DNA from 2 places in the Lacimicrobium alkaliphilum genome. Region 2 is predicted to be linked to the other one. Evidence: predicted binding sites of a transcription regulator. Region 2 holds the regulator's gene; the other holds the start of a gene.
The links. Region 2 encodes NrdR, which represses ribonucleotide reductase genes. Its sites were predicted from a motif close to AAACACNANATNTNGTGTTT; they were not measured.

Region 1: a site for NrdR is predicted at 2,781-2,800, ahead of nrdA (class 1a ribonucleoside-diphosphate reductase subunit alpha). Genes of this name have one in related genera too.

What each region holds. Positions count from the first base shown of each region.
Region 1 is NZ_CP013650.1:2,179,143-2,189,582, reverse strand. It holds gene nrdB (class Ia ribonucleoside-diphosphate reductase subunit beta) at 1-244, opposite strand, end outside; gene nrdA (class 1a ribonucleoside-diphosphate reductase subunit alpha) at 322-2,640, opposite strand; gene AT746_RS09960 (HAD family hydrolase) at 3,005-3,676, opposite strand; gene ubiG (bifunctional 2-polyprenyl-6-hydroxyphenol methylase/3-demethylubiquinol 3-O-methyltransferase UbiG) at 3,666-4,409, opposite strand; gene gyrA (DNA topoisomerase (ATP-hydrolyzing) subunit A) at 4,650-7,346, shown strand; gene serC (3-phosphoserine/phosphohydroxythreonine transaminase) at 7,493-8,578, shown strand; gene aroA (3-phosphoshikimate 1-carboxyvinyltransferase) at 8,578-9,861, shown strand; gene cmk ((d)CMP kinase) at 9,998-10,440, shown strand, end outside.
Region 2 is NZ_CP013650.1:3,032,061-3,042,500, reverse strand. It holds gene ettA (energy-dependent translational throttle protein EttA) at 1-25, opposite strand, end outside; gene glyA (serine hydroxymethyltransferase) at 209-1,465, shown strand; gene AT746_RS13780 (hypothetical protein) at 1,575-2,774, shown strand; gene AT746_RS13775 (methyl-accepting chemotaxis protein) at 2,771-4,414, opposite strand; gene AT746_RS13770 (porin) at 4,444-5,016, shown strand; gene nrdR (transcriptional regulator NrdR) at 5,161-5,661, shown strand; gene ribD (bifunctional diaminohydroxyphosphoribosylaminopyrimidine deaminase/5-amino-6-(5-phosphoribosylamino)uracil reductase RibD) at 5,654-6,778, shown strand; gene AT746_RS13755 (riboflavin synthase) at 6,794-7,450, shown strand; gene ribBA (bifunctional 3,4-dihydroxy-2-butanone-4-phosphate synthase/GTP cyclohydrolase II) at 7,532-8,638, shown strand; gene ribE (6,7-dimethyl-8-ribityllumazine synthase) at 9,053-9,526, shown strand; gene nusB (transcription antitermination factor NusB) at 9,530-9,952, shown strand; gene thiL (thiamine-phosphate kinase) at 10,101-10,440, shown strand, end outside.

The DNA.
Region 1 (10,440 bases), 850 kb from region 2:
TCTGATATTTCAGATTGGAAATAAAAATATGTTTTTCTGAGTCGGTCAGCTTCTGGAAATCTACCCTGTCTTTACTGACATCCACTTCTTCGGGGCGCCAGAAAAAAGAGATCTGCTTTTCAATAAGCTTCTCGAAAATGCTGTGTTTTTGCTGATCATAACGGGCAACGTTGACCGGATTGCCGAAGAACATCGGCTCTGTCAGCGGGTTGGAAACTTGTTGGTTAAAGGTGGTGTATTTCATTGATTGTTCGATTTAGTGATTCTGATAATCCATTGGCAATGGTATCCAGAGATACCACTGCCAATACCCGGTGCTGTCTATATCTTGCAGGCGCCGCCTGCACAGTCATCATCTTCTTCGACCACAGCCTCCACTGCCGGACGCTCCGCCTTTTTGGCAACCATCTCCCCCTGCGTATCTGAAGCACCATCACGGGTGTTGTGGTAATACAGGGTTTTTACACCCAGCTTATAGGCGGTCAGCAAATCCTTAAGCAGCAATTTCATCGGTACCTTACCGCCTTCATATTTGCCCGGGTCATAGCTGGTGTTGGCCGAAATGGTCTGATCGACAAATTTCTGCATAATGGCCACCAGTTGCAGATAACCGTCGTTGGACGGAATATCCCACAGCAGTTCATACTGGTTTTTAAGCCTGTCGTATTCCGGCACTACCTGTTTCAGCACCCCGTCCTTACTGGACTTGATACTGATATGGCCGCGCGGTGGTTCAATACCATTGGTGGCATTGGATATCTGTGACGAGGTCTCTGAGGGCATCAGTGCCGACAAGGTGCTGTTCCGCAGCCCGTGTTGTTGAATGGCTTCGCGCAAACCGTCCCAGTCATAATGTAATGGCTCATTACAAATACCGTCGAGATCCTTTTTATAACTGTCTATGGGCATCACGCCTTTGGCATAGGTGGTCTCATTAAACTTAGGACAGGCGCCTTTTTCTCTGGCCAGATTGTTGGAGGCTTTTAACAGATAATACTGAATCGCCTCAAAGGTTCTGTGTACCAGACCATTAGCGCTGCCATCGGAATAGCGAACGCCGTGCTTGGCCAGATAATAGGCAAAATTGATCACCCCCACACCCAGAGTGCGGCGACCCATGGTGGCGTTATAGGCAGCCGGAACAGGGTAGTCCTGATAATCCAGCAGGCTGTCCAGTGCCCTGACGGCCAGCTCAGCCATTTCTTCCAGCTCATCGAGGTTTTCGATGGCGCCAAGATTAAAAGCGGAGAGGGTACACAGGGCAATCTCACCATTTTCATCGTTAACGTGCTCAAGGGGCTTGGTGGGCAGTGCGATTTCCAGACACAAATTGCTCTGGCGTACCGGTGCCACCCGGGGATCAAAGGGGCTATGGGTATTGCAGTGATCCACATTCTGCAGATAGATACGCCCGGTGCTGGCCCGCTCCTGCATAAATAAACTGAACAGCTCTACGGCCTTGATACGCTTCTTGCGAATGGCCGGATCCTGCTCATATTTCACATACAGCTGCTCGAACTTATCCTGATCGGCAAAAAAGGCGTCATACAATCCCGGTACATCGGAGGGGCTGAACAAGGTGATATGTTCATCCTTGATCAGGCGCTGATACATCAGCTTATTGAACTGTACGCCGTAATCTAAGTGCCGCACCCGGTTCTCTTCCACACCGCGGTTATTTTTCAGTACCAGCAGGGATTCCACTTCCAGATGCCAAAGGGGATAAAACAGCGTCGCGGCACCGCCACGAACGCCGCCCTGAGAGCAGCTTTTTACTGCGGTCTGGAAATACTTGTAGAAGGGCAAACAGCCGGTATGAAAGGCCTCGCCGCCACGGATAGGGCTACCCAGGGCCCGGATACGACCTGCGTTAATGCCGATACCGGCGCGCTGGCTGACGTATTTGACAATGGCACTGGCGGTCGCATTGATAGAGTCCAGGCTGTCACCACATTCGATCAACACACAGGAGCTGAACTGACGGGTGGGTGTGCGCACGCCGGACATAATCGGGGTGGGCAATGAAATCTTGAATTTGGATACCGCATCATAAAAACGCCGGATGTAATCCATACGGCTGTCTTTGGGGTAATTGGCAAACAGGCAGGCCGCTACCAGAATGTACAGAAACTGGGCGCTTTCATAAATCTCACCGGTCACCCGGTTTTGCACCAGATATTTGCCTTCAAGTTGTTTGACCGCAGCATAACTGAAATTCATATCCCGCCAGTGATCAAGATATTCATCCATCTGTTCAAATTCGGCCTGGGTATAATCTTCCAACAGGTGATGATCGTATTTACCCTTATCCACCATCTTTGCAACATGCTGATAAAGGGCCGGGGGTTCAAATTGTCCGTAAGCCTTCTTGCGCAGATGGAAAATCGCCAGTCTGGCGGCCAGATACTGATAGTCGGGGCTCTCTTTGGAGATCAGATCTGCCGCCGATTTAATCAGGGTTTCATGGATATCAGAGGTCTTAATGCCATCATAAAACTGGATGTGGGCCTTTATCTCAACCTGGGAGACGGACACATTCTGCAATCCCTCAGCAGCCCAGGTGATGACTTTATGAATTTTATCCAGATCAAGGTGCTCTTGTTCGCCAGAGCGTTTGGTAACGAGAAGCGTATTATTCATGCCGGTAGCCGTCTTTGTTGTTATCTGTTTAGCGCACTTTAGGCGCAGCTTTAGTGTACTGCGCGGAGGAGTATCCGATGTATGTAAGCTATCATGCAACATACAGCAAGACACAAGATAGTGAGGTTTTTGACTATATGCAACCCAATATCTGGTGTTTTATTCGTCATTCAAACACAAGGGCTCAGGCAGGTTAGTAGCGACTCACTGAGCAGTGGCGAACAATAAGCCATGTTCAGGAATGCAATAGGCAGAACAGAGATATTTAACTAATAAAATATTTACTTCCAAAAAACTATTTCGCTATGCGAATAAGATCTATAGGTTATTTTTCAGTCGCGTTCCCGGCAGAAATCAGCCGTTTTTATGAACTGAGATACTCCAGTAGTTGATCAGGCCGGCTGATCCTCAGTGCTGTGTCCCATTGATGGGGATATTCACTGGGGCAGATATAGCCGTACTCTGCCAGTACAGGCACCATTGAGGCCGCTCTGGCGGCCTGCATATCCCGTTCGGCGTCACCGATATACCAGATGCAGCCAGGATCCACTGCCAGTTCTTTTTGCGCCAGAAGTAGCTGTGCCGGGTGGGGTTTACGCTGAGGCAGTGTGTCACCACTGATAACGACATCAGCCTGACTTAACTCCGGGAAATGCTGCAATAAGGGAATGGTCAGATGCCCCGGCTTGTTGGTGACGATCCCCCATGGCAGACCGGCTTCTTCCAGCCCGGCAATCAACAACGCCACGCCGTCAAACAGGCAGGTATGCTGTTGCAACTGACGGGCGTAGTAGCGCAGAAAATCTGTCCGCAGCTGATCATAATTCAGGCTCTCCAGTCTTTCGCCAAAACCCAGACTAAGCATACCTTTGGCGCCATGGGAGGCAATGGGCCGGTACTCGCTGTAATGTCGTGGTGGTAAATCGTGCTGTTTGAGCATCAGATTCAGTGCATTACCCATATCCCGGGCGGTATCCAGTAAGGTACCGTCGAGATCAAAAAGTATTGCCCTGGGTGAGCTTAAATTATTCATCATCGGGACGGTGACAGTGCAGCAGGTAGTTCACATCCACATTTTTATCCGACAGGTAGTATTCTCCACTTAGCGGATTTAGGTGCAGGCCCTGAATATTCCTGCATAACAGCTCGGTGTGATCCAGCCAGCCCATCAATTCACTGGGGCGGATAAACTTGCTGTGTTGATGGGTGCCTTTAGGTACCAGATTAAGTAGATATTCGGCGCCGACAATGGCCATCAGATAAGATTTGATATTGCGGTTCAGAGTGGAGAAAAACACCTGACCACCGGGTTTTACCAGTCTGGCGCAAGCCGCTACCACAGATTGCGGATCCGGCACATGTTCCAGCATCTCCATACAGGTGACGACCTCGAACTCCCCGGCGTGTTTGTGGGCAAAGTCTTCCACTGTACTCAGCTGGTAGTCAACTTTTACGCCGCTTTCCAGTCCATGCAGTCTGGCCACTTCAAGGGCATCTCTGGCCATATCCAGGCCGGTTACCTGTGCGCCCTGTGCCGCCATACTCTCAGCCAGAATGCCACCGCCACAGCCGACATCCAGGGCCTTTTTACCAAAGAGTCCCTGGCTGTGCCGGGCAATATAATCCAGACGCAACGGATTGATCTGATGCAGAGGTTTAAATTCTCCGTCGAGATCCCACCAGCGGCTGGCAAGGGCAGAAAATTTATCAATTTCCTGTTGATCCACATTCTGTTGCAGTGTTTCTGATGGGGCACTCTGTTGCGACATCGTATGCTCTTCCGGCTGATAAATACGGGACATCAGTATAAACTTCTGCCGCAGGCATGGATAGGCCTGAATGAGCAGTATATAAGCAATCAGCGGCTATTTATTTGCAAATTTAGGTGGTACTATTGAGGGCTACCAAAACCCTAAACGAAACCAATAAATTTACCGGAACCTGTTAACGGCATTTGCTGAAGTCAAGACCGGAAGATGTAGATTATAAAAAAGGGAACAGGGCTGTATATGACTGATCGCGCCAAAGAAATTCTCCCCATTAATATTGAAGATGAGCTGAAAAGCTCTTATCTGGATTATGCTATGAGCGTTATCGTGGGCCGGGCTTTGCCTGATGTTCGCGATGGACTGAAGCCGGTGCACAGACGTGTGCTGTTTGCCATGAATGAGCTGAAAAACGACTTTAACAAGCCGTATAAGAAATCAGCCCGTGTGGTCGGGGACGTCATAGGTAAATATCACCCCCATGGTGATTCTGCGGTATATGACACTATTGTGCGTATGGCCCAGCCTTTTTCCCTGCGTTATATGCTGGTCGATGGTCAGGGTAACTTCGGTTCGGTAGACGGCGACTCAGCAGCGGCAATGCGTTATACCGAAGTGCGCATGGCCAAGATATCCCATGAGTTACTGGCCGATCTGGAAAAAGAAACGGTCAATTTTGTACCTAACTATGACGGTACCGAACATATCCCAGAGGTCCTGCCGACCAAAGTCCCGAATCTGCTGGTGAATGGCTCCTCCGGTATCGCCGTAGGTATGGCGACCAATATTCCGCCCCATAACCTCACCGAAGTGATTACCGGTTGTATCGCGCTGATCAATAACCCGGATATCAGTATCGAAGAACTGATGCAGTATATTCCCGGGCCGGATTTCCCTACAGCCGCCATGATCAGTGGCCGCAAGGGCATAGAAGAAGCCTATCGTACCGGTCGTGGCCGCATCTATCTCAGGGCCAAGGCGGAGATAGAAACTGAAGACAATGGTAAAGAAACCATTATCGTCAATGAGATCCCTTATCAGGTCAACAAGGCCCGTCTGATTGAAAAGATTGCCGAGCTGGTTAAAGAGAAGAAGATTGAAGGCATCTCGGCGCTGCGTGATGAGTCGGATAAAGACGGTATGCGTATCGTCGTTGAGGTAAAACGCAACGAGTCGGCAGAAGTCCTGTTAAATCACCTTTACGCCCAGACTCAGTTGCAGACAGTGTTTGGTATCAATATGGTGGCGCTGGATAACACCCAGCCGAAGATTTTTAATCTTAAAGAAATCCTCGAATGCTTCGTATTGCACCGCCGTGAAGTAGTGACCCGCCGTACCGTATTTGAACTGCGCAAAGCCAGAGACCGTGCCCATATCCTCGAAGGGCTGGCGGTGGCTCTGGCCAATATCGACCCGATTATCGCACTGATCAAGGCCTCACAAAGCCCCGCTGATGCCAAAGCCTCTCTGGTGGCGCAGGGCTGGGCCCTGGGCGATGTGGCCGATATGCTGGAAAGAGCCGGGGTGGATGCGGCACGCCCAGACTGGCTTGAGCCGGAATTCGGTATTCGTGATGGTCAGTATTATCTCACCGAAGCTCAGGCCCAGGCGATTCTGGAATTGCGTCTGCATAAACTGACGGGTCTTGAACATGACAAGATCCTGGCTGAGTATAAAGAACTGCTGGAGCTTATCGCCGAGCTGATGCATATCCTTGCCAGTCCCGAACGCCTGATGGAAGTGATTCGCGAAGAGCTTGAAAAAATCCGTGATGAATACGGCGACGAGCGCCGTACTGAGATCACCGCCGCCAGCCATGATATCGATATCGAAGATCTGATCGAACGTGAAGAGGTGGTAGTGACCTTGTCTCACGAAGGCTACGTGAAGTATCAGCGTCTGGCCGACTACGAGGCCCAGAAACGTGGCGGTAAAGGCAAGTCTGCGACCAAAATGAAAGATGAAGATTTCATCAATAAATTATTGGTCGCCAATACTCACGATTATATTCTGTGCTTTTCTACCCGTGGCCGTTTGTACTGGATTAAAACCTATCGTTTACCACTGGCCGGACGTAATGCCAGAGGGCGGCCGATAGTGAATATTCTGCCGCTTGAAGAAAACGAACGTATCACCGCCATGCTGCCTATCAGCGAGTTTGTGGACGACAGATATGTACTGATGGCCACAGCCTTTGGTACGGTGAAAAAGACTGAGCTCAGTCAGTATTCCCGCCCACGTGCCAGCGGTATTATTGCGGTTAACCTGAATGATGGCGATGAGCTGATCGGTGTGGCGCTGACCGACGGTCAGAGCGATATCATGCTGTTTTCTGATGCCGGCAAAGTGGTGCGCTTCAATGAAAAAGTGCGTGACTCCGAAACCGGTCAGGTCAAAATCGACCCCGAAAGCGGTGATGAAATCCTGGCCTTAAGGCCAATGGGACGCACGGCAACCGGGGTGCGGGGTATCCGCCTGCAGGATAACCAGAAAGTGGTTTCTCTTATCGTGCCCCAGGGTGACGGTGCGGTGCTGACTGTGACGGAGAATGGTTTCGGTAAACGTACGCCACTGGAGGACTACCCGGCCAAGAGCCGTGCCACACAGGGTGTTGTCTCTATTAAAGTCTCCGAGCGCAACGGCGCAGTAGTCGGCGCAGTGCAGGTTGATGAATCCGACGAGATTATGTTGATCAGTGACCAGGGCACATTAGTGCGCACCCGGGTATCTGAAGTGTCAACGGTAGGCCGTAATACGCAGGGCGTGCGCCTGATCCGTACCGGTGAAAATGAACATGTGGTCGGCTTACAACGAATAGAAGAGGTAGATGCCTCTGATGCCCTGGCTGAGGAAGAAGGCTTACAAACAGAGGGGCAGCAGAGTGAGCAAACCGAAACCGATGCTGATAACAACGACGGCACAATAACGACAGAAGATTGAGCCGGAGGAATTAAGCCTCGCTAAGAAGGTTACATCCTCTTAAATAGGTATATACCCAGGTAACCTCAGATTCGTATTTTGATGTGGCTTGGGTATTTAAACGGGCGGTCTTATAAGACCGCTCGTTTGTGTGTATGAGAGTATCAATGAGCAAGGTGTATAATTTTTGTGCCGGCCCTGCCATGTTACCGGAGCCGGTAATGGAGCAGGCCAAAGAAGAATTACTCGACTGGCAGGGCCATGGCTGTTCCGTGATGGAACTGAGCCATCGCAGCAAAGCCTTTGTGGATGTGGCGCAGCAGGCCGAGGCGGATTTGCGGGAGCTACTGGGTATTCCTGATGATTACCGTGTGCTCTTTACCCACGGTGGTGGCCGAGGGCAGTTTTCAGCGGTCCCCATGAATTTAAGCCGGCAAGGCCAGCGGGCCGATTATCTGGTGTCAGGTTCCTGGTCCGCTGCAGCGCTCGCTGAAGCGGAAAAATATCTGACTCCCAATCGGGTCGCTGAAGTGCAGGTGGTGGACGGCTTAAAGCGGGTATCTGATGCCAGTAGCTGGGATCTTGATGCGGATGCCGCCTATTTTCATTATTGTCCGAACGAAACGGTTGATGGCATTGCTATTGATGGGATTCCGGATACCGGTGATGTGCCGATCGTGGCTGATATGTCTTCAACTATCCTGTCTGGTCCTTTGGATGTATCCCGTTTTGGTCTCATTTATGCCGGTGCCCAAAAGAATATCGGCCCGTCCGGTTTATCTGTGGTCATCGTTAACGATGCCCTGCTGGGTCAGGCCAGAGCGCAGACGCCCTCTATTTTTGATTACCAGTTACAGGCTGAGCAGGGCTCGATGTTCAATACCCCGCCTACTTTTGCCTGGTATCTGGCCGGTCTGGTATTTAAATGGCTGAAAACGCAGGGCGGTGTCGCCGAGATGCACCGGCGCAATGCGCAAAAAGCGGCAATGTTATATGGCTGTATCGATGACTCTGATTTTTATATCAACGCCATTCACCCTGATTACCGCTCCAGAATGAACGTGCCCTTTCAGTTACAGGAACCCGCATTGGATAAGCTGTTTCTGCAACAGGCCGAACAGGCCGGTTTAACCGCGCTGGCAGGGCATCGCAGTGTCGGAGGTATGCGCGCAAGTATCTATAACGCCATGCCGGTTGCCGGAGTGCAGGCTCTGGTTGCCTTTATGCAAGATTTTGAGAAGAGGAAGGGCTGATGGAACAACTCAGACTCGAACCCATTAATCGCATTGATGGTGAAGTTAATCTTCCCGGCTCCAAGAGTCTGTCAAACAGAGCCTTGTTGCTGGCAGCACTGGCCGAGGGTGAAACCCTGCTGACCAATTTGCTCGACAGCGATGATATTCGCCATATGCTAAGGGCTTTGACCCTGTTAGGGGTAAGTTATCAGCTCAGTGACGATAAGACTCAGTGTAAAGTCACAGGCCTGGGCGGGGCTTTTACTGCACCAGAGCCCTTAAGCCTGTTTCTGGGCAATGCCGGTACGGCGATGCGCCCTCTGGCGGCAGCGCTGGCGTTATCAGACGGGCAGTTTGAACTGACCGGTGAACCCAGAATGGAGGAGCGTCCCATCGGTGCACTGGTTGATGCACTGACTCAGCTCGGTGCAGACATTCGCTATCTGAAAAATAGCGGCTTTCCACCCCTTAATATTAACGGTAAAGCATTAGCCGGTGGCAAAGTGCAGGTGGATGGCAGCGTTTCCAGTCAATTTCTGACCGCCATCCTGATGACCGCCCCGCTGTTAAAGGATGAGGTGGAAATTGAGATTGTCGGTGAACTGGTCTCCAAACCTTATATTGATATCACCCTGGATACCATGGCCAAATTTGGTGTGAGGGTCGAAAACCACCAGTATCAGCGTTTTATTATTGCCAAAGATCAGCGTTATCGCTCTCCCGGCACTTTTCTGGTGGAAGGAGATGCCTCTTCAGCGTCCTATTTTCTTGCTGCCGCAGCAATTAAAGGGGGCAAAGTCAGAGTCACAGGTATCGGCCGTGACAGCATTCAGGGTGACAGACATTTTGCCTCGGTGCTGGAAGCCATGGGCGCGGTGGTTAATTGGGGAACCGATTATATCGAAGTGGAGCGGGGCAATTTACATGCCGTGGATATGGATATGAATGCCATTCCCGATGCCGCCATGACCATAGCCACTGCGGCGTTGTTTGCACAGGGAACCACCGCTATCCGCAACATCTATAACTGGCGGGTCAAGGAAACTGACAGGCTGCATGCGATGGCAACTGAATTGCGTAAAGTGGGTGCCCATGTGGTTGAAGGTAATGATTTTATTGAAATCACGCCGCCGGCGCAGTTAAAAGAAGCACAGATCGATACCTACAACGATCATCGCATCGCCATGTGTTTTTCGCTGGTCGCACTGAGTGATACTGCGGTGGTTATTAATGACCCGGGCTGCACCGCGAAAACCTTTCCGGATTATTTTCAGCAGCTGGCCAGCATCAGCCACAATTGAGCACTCTGACTAAATCTGCAAAAACATTCGGGGTAAGAGCAGCTTACTCCGCTTTTATCTTCTACTTAAATTGCTTATCGGCGGCTAAGGCGTATAATTGCGCGCGATTTTAGCCAAGACAGATATGGGAGAAGAGATGCAATCAGCAGCTGTCATTACCATCGACGGACCGAGTGGCGCAGGCAAGGGCACCGTCAGTGCCATGCTGGCAGCCAGACTTGGCTGGCACTTTCTCGACAGTGGCGCTATCTATCGTGTATTGGCTGTGGCCTCTGTGCATCATCAGATTGACGCCCAGGACGAACTCGGGCTTGTGCCTCTGGCGTCGGGACTGGATGTGAATTTTGATATACAGGATGGTCAGACCCGCATTATTCTTGAGGGCGAAGATGTCAGTGACAGCATCCGCACCGAAGAAGTGGGGGCACTGGCCTCACAAGTGGCTTCGCTACCAAGGGTTCGGGAGGCGTTGTTGCGCCGCCAGCGGGCTTTTCGCGAAGATCCGGGGCTGGTCGCTGACGGGCGCGATATGGGCACCGTTGTGTTCCCCTCGGCGGAGGCAAAAATATTCCTTACCGC
Region 2 (10,440 bases):
GCATGGTGTAGACGTATTGGGACATAGTTGACTCTTATATCAGTTTCGGAGGATATATGGCCCGCTATTCTAAACCAGTTGTTACCGGGGTTAAAAGGTAAGTCTGCGATAAAGGCGTTGATCTGATTGTCTGCCTAAGCTGTACTTTAACCGGAAAATGGCTAGAATATGGCCTCTTTTTATCCCGTCCAACACCCGAGGAGAGACGATGCTTTCACGCGATATGAAGATTGCCGATTTTGACCCTGAATTATGGCAAGCCATAGAAAAAGAGACAGAGCGTCAGGAGCAGCATATTGAGCTGATCGCATCAGAGAATTATTGCAGCCCCAGAGTATTGCAGGCGCAGGGTTCTCAGCTGACCAATAAATACGCCGAAGGCTACCCGCACAAGCGCTATTACGGTGGCTGCGAATACGTGGATATCGCCGAAGATCTGGCCATCGAGCGGGCCAAACAGCTGTTTGGTGCCGATTATGCCAATGTGCAGCCTCATTCAGGCTCACAGGCTAACTCTGCGGTGTTTATGGCGCTGCTGAATGCCAACGACACTGTACTGGGCATGAGTCTGGCCCACGGCGGCCACCTGACTCACGGCGCCAAAGTGAGCTTTTCCGGTAAGACCTACAATGCGGTGCAGTACGGCCTGAATGAGGAAACCGGTGAGGTGGACTACGCTCAGGTGGAAGCGCTGGCACTGGAGCATAAGCCGAAGATGATTATCGCCGGTTTCTCCGCTTATTCAGGGATCATGGACTGGTCGAAATTCCGTGCTATCGCCGATAAAGTGGGTGCCTATCTGCTGGTGGATATGGCCCATGTTGCCGGTCTGATTGCTGCCGGTGAGTACCCCAATCCGTTGCCCCACGCCCATGTGGTCACCACCACTACCCATAAAACCCTGGCGGGCCCCCGCGGCGGTCTGATTCTGTCCTCCTGTGGTGATGAAGATATTTACAAGAAACTTAACAGCTCTGTGTTCCCCGGTAATCAGGGCGGCCCGCTGTGCCATGTGATTGCAGCTAAAGCCGTGGCTTTTAAAGAAGCACTGGAGCCTGAGTTTAAGACCTACCAGCAGCAGGTGGTGAAAAACGCCAAGGCGATGGTGAAGGTGATGCAGGAACGTGGTTACAAGATTGTTTCCGGTGGTACCGAGAATCATCTGTTTCTGCTGGATCTGATCGACAAAGACATCACAGGTAAAGACGCCGATGCCGCGCTGGGCCGTTCTAACATCACCGTGAACAAAAACTCGGTGCCCAACGATCCCCGCTCGCCCTTTGTCACAAGTGGTCTGCGTATCGGTACTCCGGCCATCACCCGTCGTGGCTTTAAAGAAGAGCAGGCGGCGCAGGTGGCTACCTGGATCTGTGATGTACTGGACAACCTCGGTGATGAATCAGTGGAAAGCCGTGTTCGCGGTGAAGTGCTGGCCTTATGTGAGACTTTTCCGGTATATGCCTGAAAGGCAGGCAGAAACTAAGATTGACTAAAAACGCAGCTTCGGCTGCGTTTTTTCTTTTTGGGCTACACTACGTTTATCAATTAATATTTCCGGCCATGGAGGCATGACTGTGGTAAGGATTCTCCCTAAGCTTCCGGTATTTGCCGTTTTTCTGTTGTCCACCCCTTTGTCCGAAGCTCAGCCGGAATTACTGGTGCTGGCAACCCACAGCAGAGTATCCGGAGAATATATCCAACGAACTGAACAGGAGTTGCAGGCAACCAAAGTGGTGCTCTGTGTGCTCAGTAACCTGGGGGTGAAAAGTGAAATCCTGATGTTGCCCTGGGCGCGAGCGAAAAGAGAGCTGGAACGGGGCAATATTGACGGCGTCTTTTTTACGTCACCTACGGAGGTAACCCAATCGCTGCGCTCACAACCCGTGACGCTGGAGCACTGGTATCGTTATCACAGGAAAAATCCAGGGCAGGCTGCGTACGACAGACTCGGAGTGGTCAGAGGAAGTGATATCGAGAATTGGCTGATAGAGCAAGGACAAAAGCCTTATATGCAAGCGCCGGATATGCATCAGTTGCTGGCTCAGTTCACCAGCGGCAGGTTTGACTATTTCGTTGCCGATCGAGACAGGGTGACATTGTTGTTAGCCGACAATGGTATCGACATGGAGAAGAGCTTTGTGCGCTTTGCTGCCAAAACAATCAGCTTCTCAGCTGATGTCGCCAGACAGTATCCCGATTTTATTCATCAGTTCAACAGTCAGATCAGTCAATGTAATCCTCAGGTCACCCGGCTCTCAGAGGCGCAGCAGAAGGCGGCTGTTGAGATTGTTGTTAAAGATCTGGTTAGTCAGCTTTCTGAGGATTTCTTACAACGGGCAGGGCAATATATTTCAGAACATCGGCCTATGAGTGAACCGGCCCTGACAGCCACCGAAGCACAATGGTTACAGGAACTCCGGTCAGGAGAGTATCACCTGATTCAGAACCTGCTTGATGACCCGTTAAGTCAGGTGTTGACCGCTATTGAGGCTGACAGCCGCTTTTTCCGGGAAATTATGTTAACCACTGAGAAGGGGGAATTACTGGCGATGTCTCGCCCAACCAGTGATTACTGGCAGGGCGATGAAGGTAAAATAACAGAACTGACCGGAAGACAGTTCCGGGTCAGTGTCCTGAAGTTTGATGATTCGGTATCTGAGTTTCTTGCTCATGTCAGTTACCGGCTGCCAACACAACAGGGAAGTGTTGTGCTGATCGTCGGACTACAGATCGAAAAACTGTTGCTCAATACACCAAAGATAAACACACCTTAGACTTTAAAGCGCCCCACATTGGTGTTTAAGCCTTTTGCCATGGTGGAGATATTCTCCGCTACCTTGTTGGTGTCACTGACCACTTCCAGACTTTGCTGGGAGAGGCCGTTGAGGCGGGTGATATTGCGGTTTATTTCGTCTACCACGCTGCTTTGCTCTTCGGTGGCGGTGGCGATCTGATAGATCATATCATTGGTCTGACCGACCGCTTCGTCCACATCCGTTAATGCACTCTGGATACGTTTGGAGCTGTCAACCACGTTGTCCACCTGCGAGGTGCCTGACTCAATCGCGTTGACAGCCTGACTGACGCCTTCCTCAAGCCCGACAATCATGCGCTGAATATCTTCGGTGGATTGCTGTGTGCGACTCGCCAGTGTTCTGACTTCGTCAGCAACAACGGCAAAGCCACGACCCTGTTCACCGGCCCGGGCAGCTTCGATGGCGGCGTTTAGCGCCAGTAAATTGGTCTGCTCGGCGATGCCGCGGATAACATCCAGTACCTGCACGATATTTTTGGACTCATCGGCCAGTTTGGTAATCACGGTGCTGGCATAGCCGATGGACTCAGTAAGCTTATTGATACTGGTTACAGACTCATTCACCACATGGCCCGACTGGGTGGTTTTGTCCTTGGCTTTGCGGGTTTCTGTCAATGCATTCTGAGAATTATTGGCCACCTCATGCACGGCGTGGCTTAGCTCATTTACTGCTGTGGCAATTTGTTCCAGGTTGTCATTCTGCTCTTCCGAGATGCTCTGACTTTGCTCTGATGAGGCGTTGAGTTTTAATACGGTGCTGTCCAGTGACTCGGCGTCACTTTTTATCATGCCAATTAAATCCTGCAGCTTTTGCATCAGGCCATTGAACGTCCTGGCCAGATGCGACAACTCATCCTTACCGGAGCAATCAAGCCGACCGGTCAGATCTCCTTCGCCTTCGCTGATGGTGGCGATCATATTGTTTAATTCATTGACTCTGACAGTGATAAGCTTTGGCCCGAGCCAGATGCTGAGGATACAGGCCGTAATAACCAGCAGTATTGCGGTGATCAGAATGCCGGTCTTCCTTGCCGCAGCATTCTGCGCGTCCTCCGTTACCTGATCTGCCACCTGTTTGACCTTAGCCCCTAACACATCATAGTGATTTCGTAGTCTGTTAAAATCCTGCATTACCTCAGTGCTGTTATAAACTACAGCTTCTGCCGCCTGATTATTATCCGCCATCTCAAACACCCGTCGGGCACTGGCATACCAGGTTTTATAATCGGCATCGAAACGTTGTATCTCAGCTCCGATTTCGGGATAGTCTTTTACCAGTACTCGCACCTGATTTAAGCGATCAATAGCCTGCTGCGCGTTTTCCTCGAAGTCAGCCTTATCCTGTTCAGAGCCACTAAGGTTCTGAGCTTTCTTAGCCACATAATTTTGGGATGCGCTCAGTGCCTGATACAGATCTCTGTCGGCATTCAGTCCTGTATCTATGGCATCGATAAAGGTGGTGGAGAGTCGCTCCATATCTTTCGACATACGGTCGCTGTTAGTGATGCTGAGAAGGCTTATAATGATGGTCAGTGTGCTGATAACCAACAGCGGTATCGAGAACTTACTGCGGATAGTCAGATTATTCAGGGTTATCATTTACTGATCTCCTTGTTGCCAGCAGTTCAGTGGCAGATGGTCAAATACATTGGATACACACTAATAATAGACAATATCGCGTAAATTCAACAATATATGACTTATCTGGAGTGTCAGTCTCTTTCCAGAAATCCAATGACTTCTGCGCTGTGGTGACTTATCAGGCTGAAAAGTCAGAAACCGGGGACGATGCGGTCTCAGCCGGGATCTTCTATGGGGATAACACACTTAAGTCAGGTCCTTTGTTTGCGGCATTGGCTCAGGATTTTGATGTTAAGGGCTATGACGTAACCCGTGCCAGTCTGCAGTATCGATTGGGTGATGGGAAACTGGGGGTAATGTTGCAGCGACAAGAGCCAGCTATTGGGGGAGAATCCCGAAGCGGCGGCTTTGTCAGTTACAGTCACAGGGTCGGTAAGTTTGATATCCGCAGTCAGTTTCAGACTATGGAAGATGATCGAACAGTGGATATTGGTCTGGATTATCATCTGGGCAGCAACACCAAGATTTACGCCTGGTTGGCCAGTATTGACGAAGATGAGGTTCCGGATCGCCGCTACCTTGCATTGGGTGTGGAACATAAACTGGCGGTGAATTTCTGAACCCGGAATCAGTGTTAGTCGGTCCGGACAGCAGCATCGCATAGTTTTGTGACTGTTCGGTCTTGTATTTTTTTGCTAAATTAGCCTCTCTTTTTCAGCTTTCAGTCACAAGCCACTCTTTTATGCTCCTGACCCGGAGGAATTATGTTTTGTCCCTTTTGCTCTGAACAGGAAACCAAGGTTATAGATTCGCGGCTGGTGGCTGACGGGCACCAGATACGCCGGCGGCGCGAATGTCTCAAATGCCACGAGCGTTTTACCACTTTTGAAGCGGCGGAGCTGGTGATGCCAAAAGTGGTCAAGCGTGACGGTTCCCGCGAGCCTTTCAATGAAGAGAAACTCAGGGCCGGTTTGCAGCGGGCACTGGAGAAACGCCCCATCAGTACTGAGCAGGTGGAAAAAAGCATTAACAGGATCAAGTCGGAGCTGCGCGCCACCGGCGAGCGGGAGCTGGGCAGCCAGTTTATCGGTAATGTGATTATGGACGCCCTTAAAGAGCTGGATAAAGTGGCCTATGTGCGCTTTGCTTCCGTTTACCGCTCTTTTGAAGATATCCGCGAATTTGGCGAGGAGATTGCCCGCTTAGGTGATCTCAATGGTCACAACGAGGCAAAAGATCCGAAAGGTTCTGACAGCAATGGCTGAATATTCCCGTCTGGATCATCAGATGATGGCGCTGGCGTTAAAACTTGCCAGGGCCGGGCGTTATACGGTTTCTCCTAACCCTATGGTGGGCTGTGTGATTGCCGATCATCAGGGTCAGGTGTTGGGCACGGGCTGGCATCAACGTGCCGGTGAGCCCCATGCGGAGGTCTATGCACTGCGTGAGGCAGGTAGCAAGGCCAGAGGCGCTATTGCTTATGTGACGCTGGAGCCCTGCAGCCACTTTGGGCGCACACCGCCCTGTGCGCAAGCGCTGATAGATGCGGGTGTGAGTAAAGTCATCGCGGCAATTCAGGATCCGAACCCTCAGGTGTCGGGTAAGGGGCTGGCGATGTTGCAACGTGCCGGTATTGAAACCAGAGTGGGGTTGATGCGAGAGCAGGCTAAAACCCTGAACCGGGGGTTTTTCAGCCGTATTGTGCATCATCGGCCCTTTGTAACTCTTAAACTGGCAGCCAGTCTGGATGGTAAAACAGCCATGGCCAACGGCCATAGCCAGTGGATCACCGGTGAGGCGGCAAGACTGGATGTGCAGCATCACCGGGCAAAAAGCTGCGCCCTGCTGACCGGCTCCGGAACCGTGCTGATTGATGATCCCAGTCTGAATATGCGTTTAACTGCCACGGAGCTTGGTATTAACACCACCCCCCGTCAGCCTTTACGAGTAATAGTCGACAGTAAAAATCAGTTAACACCCCGGCATCGCTTGTTTTCACTGCCCGGTGAGATTTTACTTGCCAATAAGCGCGCCAGTCCCCATATATATCCCCGCAGCGTGTATCAGTGGCAATGCCATGATAAAGGACCAAGAGTTGCTCTGCCCGCGCTGATGGCGCATCTGGCACAGCGCGGTATCAGCAATCTTTGGGTGGAAGCCGGTGCTGCGCTGGCCGGCGCATTGCTGGAACATAAACTGGTGGATGAACTGGTGCTGTATCAGGCGCCCAAGCTGATGGGCGATAAAGCCAAAGGCATGGCACTGATGCCCAGTCTCAGCCATATGGATCAGGCCACCAACTTAAGCTGGCAGGATGTCAGGATGGTGGGTGAGGATATTAAACTCACAGCCAGGGTCTGTTATCAGGATCCGGGGAAATGACAACAGAGGTGATCGGTGTTTACAGGTATTATTGAAGCAGTTGGTAAAATTCAGGCGATTACACCCGTCGGCGGCGATGTGCGCCTGACCCTGAGTACCGGCAAACTGGATATGGGCGATGTGGCCCTGGGTGACAGTATTGCCACCAATGGCGTGTGTCTGACAGTGGTGGAATATTCCGACAGTCAGTTTGTGGCGGATCTCTCTACAGAAACCCTGCGCCGCTCCACTTTTGCCGATGCGTCAGTGGGGCAGGTGGTGAATCTGGAAAAAGCCATGCTCGCGTCGACCCGTTTTGGTGGTCATATTGTCAGCGGCCACGTGGATGGCATTGGTGAGGTGCAATCGGTAAGCGAAAAGGGCCGGGCCTGGGAGGTCTGGGTCAAGGCGCCCGATGCGCTGGCAAAATATATGGCCGAGAAAGGTTCGATAACCGTAGATGGTGTCAGCCTCACTATCAATCAGATAGATGGCGCCAGATTTATGCTGACGCTGGTGCCCCATACCATGCAGGAAACCAATATCGGTACTTATCGCCAGGGCACAAAGGTGAATCTGGAAGTGGATGTGATTGCCCGTTACCTTGAGCGTCTGATGCTCGGTGACAAGGCTGCTCATTCAGGTAAAGAGATCGATATGGCCTTTCTGGCAGAGCATGGCTATCTGAAATAACCAAACTAATAACAACAATAATCGACGTCTTTGAGTCCAAAGTGGACCCGGGACAACCCCCTACAAAATTGAGTGGAAACTATGCCGATAAACAGTACACAGGAGATCATCGAAGACATTCGCCAGGGAAAAATGGTGATCCTGATGGACGATGAAGACAGAGAAAATGAAGGGGATCTGATTATGGCGGCAGAGCACGTCACCCCTGAAGCGATTAATTTTATGGTCACCCATGCCCGTGGTCTGGTGTGCCTGCCTATGACAGAAGAGCGCTGCCAGCGCCTGAATCTGCCGCTGATGGTGGACAATAACCGCGCCCAGTTTTCGACTAACTTTACGCTTTCTATAGAAGCGGCAAAAGGTGTCACCACGGGTATCTCTGCTGCAGACAGGGCCACCACCATTAAAGCGGCCGTGGCCAGAGATGCCAAAGCTACAGATATTGTTCAGCCCGGTCATATCTTCCCGCTGATCGCCAAGCCGGGTGGCGTACTCAACCGCGCCGGGCATACCGAGGCCGGGGTGGATCTGGCACGACTCGGCGGCGCCGAGCCGGCCGCTGTGATTGTGGAGATCCTCAATGAAGATGGCACTATGGCCCGTCGCCCGGAACTGGAGCAATTTGCAGAGCGCCACAATATCAAAATTGGCACCATCGCCGATCTGATTGAATACCGGAACCTGAACGAAACCACTATCGAAAAGGTGGCACAGTGTCGTCTGCCCACAGAATTTGGCGAATTTGACCTGATTACCTTCAGGGATGAAATTGACGATGAAGTGCATTTTGCCCTGCGTAAAGGCGAAGTGCAGCCCGACAAAGCCACTCTGGTCAGAGTACATCTGCACGATACCTTTGGTGATCTGCTTACCTCGCAGCGGGCACTGGATCGCAGTATGGGGCTGCATCAGGCCATGCAGCGTATTGCCGATGAAGGCGGGGTGCTGTTGATTCTGGGTAAACGGGAGTCGAACGAAGATCTGATCGCCAAAGTCAGACAGTTTGAGGCGGAAGATAATGGTCAGCAACCCCCGGCAGAGGGCTGGAAGGGCACCTCAAGAACCGTTGGGGTGGGCTGTCAGATTTTGTCCTCATTAGGGGTCAGTAAGATGCGCCTGTTAAGCAAACCGAAGAAATACCACGCCCTGTCCGGTTTTGGTCTGGAAGTGGTGGAGTATGTCAGCTGAATCAGTGCGATTGTTAACCACGAACAACACAAAAAGCAGTTTCACCACAGAGATATTAACGGTGTAATTCCCTATACCTCACTGCGATCTTTGCGACTCTGCGTGATCTTTAGAATTTTCTAGTGATCTCGCTGAGACGAAAGGACGCAAAGATATAAAGACCTTCTATACCTCTGTGTGCTCTTTGCGGTGAATTTAGCCTTTGGCAAAGGTCACTGGATGCCCGACAACGGCGCTCGGGCATGACAGATTGTCGTTCCCGTATGTAGTTGACGGGAACCCAGCGCCCTTTTATTCAGAATTTCATTCATCATTCAGCGCAGGTCAGATCTTACGGATATTATTATGGCGTTTTTGGCGGCTGTGCTATCATACGCGGCTATTTAGCGCCGATTTTTATAGCAGGAATTTAGCATGAAAGTGATCGAAGGTAACGTGCGGGCCACGGGCAAGAAGTTTGCTCTGGTGGTATCCAGGTTTAACAGTTTTGTGGTCGAGAGCCTGGTGGACGGCGCACTGGATGTGCTTGAGCGGGTTGGCGAAGTCAACGAGCAGGACATCACCCTGGTGCGCGTTCCCGGTGCCTATGAGCTGCCTGTGGTAGCAAAAAGGCTGGCCGAGCAGGGCTCTTTCGATGCGATTATTGCTCTTGGCGCAGTGATCCGCGGCGGTACGCCCCACTTCGATTTCGTTGCCGGTGAATGTAACAAAGGGCTGGCCCAGGTATCGCTGGAATTTGGTTTGCCGCTGGCCTTTGGTGTGATCACCACCGACAGCATAGAGCAGGCCATTGAACGTTCAGGTACCAAGGCCGGTAATAAAGGCGCTGAGGCGGCAATGAGTGCCCTGGAAATGGTCAATGTACTTGATCAGATCAAAGGAGCCTAATCTGTGAAGCCATCCGCTCGTCACAAGGCCAGAGAGCTGGCAGTTCAGGGAGTCTATTCCTGGCAGATGACAAAGAATCCGGCACAGCAGATTGAATTGCACCTGGCCACCACCTCGGATATGACTAAGGTGGATATGGCTTATTTTCAGGAGTTGCTGCGTGCCGTGGTCAATGACTACGACACCCTGGATACCCGTATCCGCCCTTACCTTGGCCGTTTACCGGAAGAACTGGATCCGGTTGAAAAAGCCGTTCTCAGACTAGCGACTTACGAACTGCTGGAACGTCCCGATGTGCCGGCCAAAGTAGTGATTAACGAAGCCATTGAACTTGCCAAGTCTTTCGGTGCCGAAGAAAGTCATAAATTCGTCAACGGTGTGCTGGATAAAGCCATTCGCACATTGCGTAAACACGAAAAAATTTAGTGCCCGTTTATAAACGGTCTTTTGGCCCGCGCTCTGTGTGGGGAGTACGCATGCATGACTTATACAGCTTGCCTTCCTGCCTTGGTTGCAGGACAAACTCCCCGTTTCTGAGCAGGGCATCTTTAGTTTCCGGACAGATACTGACATTGTGAAAGAATTTGATCTTATTGAGGCCTTTTTCAAGGAAAAGGGCCATCAGCGTCGTGATGTACAAATCGGCATTGGTGATGATGCTGCCGTGTTGTCTGTACCCGCTGGTCAGTCATTGGTGGTCACAACGGATACGCTGATAGATGGGGTGCATTTTCCTCATAATACACCCGGGCGAGCGGTTGCCAGCAAAGCGGTGGCAGTGAATTTAAGCGATCTCGCAGCCATGGGTGCCGAGCCGGCCTGGCTGAGTCTGTCGCTGTCGATTCCTCAGGTGGATGAGAACTGGCTGAATGGTTTTTCCTTAGGTTTGCAGGAACTGACGGATTATTATTCGG